Linked DNA regions of Solitalea canadensis DSM 3403. The protein of the gene in region 2 interacts with the protein of the main gene of each other region in a pairwise test. Links are inferred from orthologs where the notes say so. Each region holds a gene or a part of one and is shown on either strand. Other genes may lie near its edges. The genes, in order: eno and rpe.

The links.
Region 1: the proteins of rpe (region 2) and eno interact in binary tests that used the Escherichia coli proteins (3 or more experiments, as listed by UniProt). The link is inferred for Solitalea canadensis DSM 3403 from one-to-one orthologs.

The regions. Positions count from the first base shown.
Region 1 is NC_017770.1:364,806-368,020, reverse strand. The notes cover bases 33-2,909. They hold eno (phosphopyruvate hydratase), read right to left. Parts: upstream 2,181-2,909; coding sequence 885-2,180; downstream 33-884. Other genes in these bases: SOLCA_RS01425 (trimeric intracellular cation channel family protein), read right to left, coding at 2,449-2,909; SOLCA_RS01435 (FtsB family cell division protein), read right to left, coding at 444-743; SOLCA_RS01440 (universal stress protein), read right to left, coding at 33-115. Outside these bases: more of SOLCA_RS01440, read right to left, coding at 1-32; more of SOLCA_RS01425, read right to left, coding at 2,910-3,063; SOLCA_RS01420 (hypothetical protein), read right to left, coding at 3,151-3,215. UniProt on the Escherichia coli protein: Catalyzes the reversible conversion of 2-phosphoglycerate (2-PG) into phosphoenolpyruvate (PEP). It is essential for the degradation of carbohydrates via glycolysis.
Region 2 is NC_017770.1:2,159,455-2,162,664, forward strand. The notes cover bases 201-3,072. They hold rpe (ribulose-phosphate 3-epimerase), read left to right. Parts: upstream 201-1,236; coding sequence 1,237-1,908; downstream 1,909-3,072. Other genes in these bases: pnp (polyribonucleotide nucleotidyltransferase), read left to right, coding at 201-215; SOLCA_RS08825 (YceI family protein), read right to left, coding at 515-1,069; serC (3-phosphoserine/phosphohydroxythreonine transaminase), read left to right, coding at 2,353-3,072. In the rest of the region: more of pnp, read left to right, coding at 1-200; more of serC, read left to right, coding at 3,073-3,210. UniProt on the Escherichia coli protein: Catalyzes the reversible epimerization of D-ribulose 5-phosphate to D-xylulose 5-phosphate.

The DNA.
Region 1 (3,215 bases), 1.8 Mb from region 2 along the record:
GCACAATATGTAGCAGCCTTAATTTATACCCGTGATTAATCGCTAATCGTTTGGCATACGTCAATGCATTTGAGGCGGACTTAGAAAAATCGGTTGGAACTAATATGGTTTTCATTTTATGAACTTTGATTTATTTAAAGATAAAACGTATCAAATTGAGGTTTTATGATAAAAGTCATACACTATTTTTGTATTAATATTATAACAACTTTACTATAAGTTTAGTTTTAAAATCTACGAGCAGGATGGGCCATTTTTAAGTATTAAACCTATAACTTACTCTGGTAGTGGCTAACAAACAAACGAGAACCTTAAATTGAAGCGCTTTTAGAACTTGCATACTATTCGCACATTATCGTGTAAACAATTTACTCAAAAGTGTTGAATTTGATAACTTAATTTAAAGGAAATTGAAGATACAAATTCAAAAAATGAGTAAAAGATTATTTTTCTTCTTCAGGAACGATCACGAAAATATCTTCGCCATCTCTTTTCATAAGGTACTTTTCACGTGCAAATTTCTCCAGTTGTTCAGGATCAGTAGAGAGTTCTTTTAGATCTTTTTTAACTTTAATAATCTCTTCTTTGTAATACTGTTGATCTTTATGAATCTGACTTAATTTCTGACGGTATTCATATTGGGACGTAAAGTCATTTCTGTCCAAAAACATCATCCAAACAAAAAAAACAACTAGTGTTAAGTAATATTTATTTTTTACGATGGAGACAAGTTTCTGTATCATACTGACTGCGAGCTTACTGTTTCAACGGCACATTCGTATACCGTCTCTTTCAAAGGTAATGAGAAGATATTAAAACCGCAAAGGCGCGGAGACGCAAAGATTAACTTTGTGCCTTCGCGCCTTTGCGGTTAAATATTATGGTTATTTCTTAGCGAACTTGAAGTTTTTACCTAAGAAACGTGCAGTAGAACCTAATTCTTCTTCGATACGAAGTAATTGGTTGTATTTAGCGATCCGGTCTGAACGAGAAGCTGAACCTGTTTTAATTTGACCACAGTTTAAAGCAACCGCTAAGTCAGCAATGGTGTAATCTTCTGTTTCGCCAGAACGGTGACTCATTACTGAAGTGTAACCGTTATTTTGAGCTAAAGTAACAGCGTTAATAGTTTCAGTTAAAGAACCAATTTGGTTTACTTTTACCAAGATTGAATTTGCTACACCCATATCAATACCTTTTTGAAGGAATTTAGAGTTAGTCACAAACAAATCATCACCTACCAACTGTATTTTATCACCTAACTTCTCAGTTAATTTTTTCCAGCCATCCCAATCGTTTTCAGCTAAACCATCTTCGATAGAGATAATTGGATATTTAGCAGCCCAGTCAGCCCAGTAAGCAACTAACTCATCGCTAGTAAATTTACGATCCGGGTTTGATTTATAGAAGCTATATAAACCTGTTTTCTCATCGTACATTTCAGAGCTGGCAGCGTCCATAGCAATATAAACATCGCTTCCTGGTTTATATCCAGCCGACTCGATAGCTTGCAATACAGTTTCGATCGCCTCTTCGTTTGAACCGATGTTTGGAGCAAAACCACCTTCGTCACCTACGTTAGTAGAGTAACCTTTTTTCTTTAATACATTTTTCAAGTGGTGGAATACTTCAGTACCCATACGTAAAGCATGAGAGAAAGACTCCGCACCAACAGGCATTACCATGAATTCTTGGTAATCAATTTTGTTATCAGCGTGCGCACCACCGTTTACAATGTTCATCATTGGAATTGGCAATGTGTTAGCATTAACACCTCCAATGTAACGGAACAATGATTGGTGAGATTCTTGAGCAGCCGCTTTTGCAACAGCTAAAGAAACACCTAATACAGCATTTGCACCTAAATTACCTTTGTTCTCAGAACCGTCGATTTCGATCATGGCTTTGTCGATCAGGTTTTGATCAAACACATCCATACCACGCAATGCGTCGGCAAGTTTATCATTTACATTGGCAACAGCTTTAGTTACGCCTTTACCCATGTATACATTTTTATCATTATCGCGAAGTTCTACAGCTTCGTGCATACCGGTAGAAGCACCGGAAGGTACAGCCGCACGGCCTACAACACCGTTCTCAGTGATTACATCCACTTCAACGGTAGGATTACCTCTTGAGTCGAGGATCTGCCTTGCTTTAACATCTAAGATTAAACTCATGTTATAGTTATTTGTAATTTGTTATTATGTTCTGTGTGGTTTGCAGAAATTATCTGTTTCCCAGCTATCCCAAACCGTTATTCCTGCTTTTAATAGTGCAGCCGAAAGTAGCTAAAAATACTCACACAGACAAACTGATTTTTGTCAGGCTTTTATTAATTTTATAAAATAATTCAAATAAATTACTGATTTGATTAAATTAAGAACACTTTATTAAAGTTATCAAAACAAACAATACTTAGTGTAATATTAACACTAAATGTTGTTTTCAGGCTTCCCTTTCGTAAATCATTGGAAGGTATAATTTATACCTGATGGAAATTACACGAACCAAAACTACCGTAACAGCTGAAGCTATTTCAGTTAAATGCCGGCTTACCTCAAAATACTGTAATAGAAAGAACAAAGTACCTCCTAAAATACAAGCAGTTGCATAAATTTCCTTTCTAAAAACATGTGGAATTTCATTGATCAGCATATCTCTCAACACCCCTCCAAACGCCCCTGTCATAGTGCCTAGTGCTACACACAAGGCCGGATGCAACCCAAAAGCCAATCCTTGGGCAATTCCGGTTACCGTAAAGGCCCCCAACCCAAAGGAGTCGAAAAAGAAGAGTGTTTTTTTAAAATGATGAACATATGGTTTAGCAAACAATATCACCACATAAGCACCAAAAACTGTTAAAACAGTGGTGAAATTTCGCATCCAGGCAACAGGTGTGTAACCAATCATTACGTCCCGCAGTGTTCCCCCACCAACCGCTGTCACGAATGCCAATATAAGTACTCCAAAAATATCCAGACGTTTGTTCATGGCCGCCAAAGCACCGGAAATAGCAAACGCAATTGTTCCTAAAATATCAAAAAGGTGTAAAATGGACATGTAATTTTTGAGTTAGACCATGGTCCATAGTCCATAGACCATAGTATAAAATAAGACTGAAAGCATTCACTATCGACTATCGACTAATTAATAATCCCCGTTACGTTTTCTGATAAACCACTCTATGGCGAGCAACGTAATGATCAATCCGA
Region 2 (3,210 bases):
AGATTTTGCCTGGTAAAGATGGTTTATTACACATTTCTGAAATCGACTGGAAGCGTTTTGAGACAATGGATGGGGTTTTAGAAATTGGCGAGACAATCAAAGTTAAATTACTTGATATCGATAAGAAAACAGGTAAATTGAAACTTTCACGCAAAGTGTTGCTTCCTCGTCCGGAGCGTCCTGCACAAGAAAAGAAAGAAGAAAACAAACAATAATAATTTGTTTCTAATCCTATTAAAACCGGCTTTATGCCGGTTTTTTTGTTTCTATGGGATTAGGTATGTTAGCTATCACCAAGAGTAGACATATATCTACATGATTGCAAAAAACAATAGACGAAGTAATCAAGGAGCTTGGAAAAATTAGCCAAAGAAATATTTCGTTTTATCATATGGTTTATCCACCTGTTTGAATGGAAGAACCCGGCAAAAATCATCAATGCGTTAAGGACTTACGAGAAAAATGTTTTTCAGTTAAAAAGGAGAGAAGAATAGTATAGTTGCAGAGCCTTTTATTAGTTCTTAGCAAAGTACAAACTAAAGTCGCCGTTTACTCTCACTTTAACAGTATCTGCTATTTTCTCTTCTACGATTTTAGGGATTTTGATGTTATGATCTTCACAGTCGATAGTAAAATCAGCATTCAGGCTTACCATTCCGTTTTTAACTACCAGTGTTCCGGGAATAACCCTAGGTTTTTCAATTCCCCTAACTGATAGTTTTCCCTCCACAACTATGGGATAAACACCATCTTTTGTTAAATCGATTGAATCCTTGAATTTCCCACGAAAAGAAGCTTTAGGAAACCGGTCGCTGTCAAGGTAGTTTTCATTAAAATGCTCCTGCATCAATGAAATGTCAAACCGAAAGGTTCTTACAGCCACCTCAAACACAAACTCACCTTTTTCAAAATTTAACACACCCACACCCATTTTAGAAGAAGCTTCGATGTCTTCCAGAGGTGCATTTGAAATAAATGAGATCGCTACATTTTTAGAGGCATATAGCGTTTGTGCATTACTTCCCACAGTAATGCATAAGCATAACAATAGTGTAGATAAGAGCTTCATACTATACAATACGTTAAATTATGGCAGAATGTTTTAAATAGGTATGTAAATATTTTACATGATCAAATTTAGCACTTTCTTAGCATATAACGTTAGCATTAAGTATTTTTGCGGCAGATGTAAAAATCAATTATCCATGGGATGATTACATCTGTTAAAAAAACGATATGAAACATATAATTGCCCCTTCTGTTCTGTCAGCTGATTTTGCCAACCTGCAGGATGATGTAGAAATGTTAAATGAAAGTTCGGCAGATTGGTTACACGTAGATGTTATGGACGGAGTTTTTGTTCCGAACATTTCATTCGGATTTCCGGTTGTAGCAGCTATTAACCATCATGCTAAAAAACCTTTGGATGTGCACTTAATGATCGTGGATCCGGATCGTTACCTTGAAGATTTCAAGAAGGTAGGGGCGAAGATCCTTACTGTACACTACGAAGCTTGTACTCATTTACATCGTACAATTGCTAAAATTAAAGAATTGGGAATGAAGGCAGGTGTAGCACTTAACCCTCATACTCCGGTAAGTGTGCTTGAAGATATTTTGGAAGATGTGGATTTAGTATTGATCATGTCTGTAAACCCGGGCTTTGGCGGACAAAAATTCATTGAGAATACTTATAATAAGATTAAGGCTTTGCGTGAGTTATGTGCAAAGAGAAATGCAGAAGTTATTATTGAGGTTGACGGTGGTGTAAACAAACACAATGCATTAGCATTATTAAAAGCAGGAGCAGATGCTTTAGTTGCCGGAAACGCAGTGTTTTCTGCGGAAGATCCAATCGCCGAAATAGCTGAGCTTAAAAAATTAAATATTGAAGCAATACAGGCATAAGTACTTTTTGCTTATAGTAAAAAGTCCATCTTCTTAATAGTAGATGGACTTTTTTTATGCATTTTATTGTTTTGACACCATCAAAAAACAAAAAATAAAAACAGTATAATAATCTGATTATCTATGATATAGATCATTTAAAATACAAAAACTATCACTTTTATAGTCTTTAGCCATCGGAATTGATGGACACGGAATTTAAATACTTCATTCCTAAATAGTATTTTTGCACTTTCAAAACTGGGAAGTAGTCTTACTTTGTATCATTTATAAATCAACCAAAACCTTATTTTCTTTAATTTCGTAGTGTGCAATAAACACTATTAATTTAAACTTTTTTTAACATTTTGGTTTATAAATAATAAATTTGACAACAAAAGTTCACAATTATTAAAATAACAAACTATAAAACTACCATTTTTGTAGATAATTATAACTGTATACATGAAACACAATTTCGGAGCCGGACCTGGTATTTTACCCCAGGAAGTATTAAAACAAGCCGCAGAGGCCGTTTTAAATTTTAATAACAGCGGATTATCCATTTTGGAGATCTCCCATCGTACTGCCGACTTTGAATCCGTTGTCTCCGAAGCTTGTAGTTTAGTTAAAGAGTTATTGAGCCTTAATGACGATTATGCGATCACTTTTTTACACGGTGGTGCTAGTACCCAGTTTGCGATGGTTCCATACAATCTTTTAGGCGAGGGAGAGACTGCAGCTTATTTAGATTCAGGAACTTGGGCAAGCAAAGCGATTAAGGAAGCAAAATTCTTTGGAAATGTGAACGTTGTAGCATCTTCAAAAGAATCAAACTATACGTTTATTCCTAAGGATTATACAATTCCTGCTGATGCTAACTATTTTCACGTTACTTCTAATAACACCATTTACGGAACACAATTACATGAGTTCCCTGAATCTCCGGTGCCATTGGTAAGTGATATGTCATCAGACATTTTCAGTCGTGTTTTTGACGCAAATAAATTCGGTTTGATCTATGCTGGTGCTCAGAAAAATATGGGTCCTGCAGGTGTCGCTTTAGCAATTGTTAGAAAAGACTTGTTAGGCAAAGTAGACCGTAAAATTCCTTCCATGTTCAATTATCAGTTACATATTGATAATGGTTCAATGTACAATACACCTCCGGTTTTTGCCCTTTACGTTTCGATGCTTACACTTCGTTGGGTAAAAGAGCAGGGCGGTGTTGCTGCAATGGAAAAGATCAATAACAAAAAAGCAGCTACCTTGTACGCTGAGATCGATCGTAATCCGTTGTTTAAAGGTACTTGTGCGGTTGAA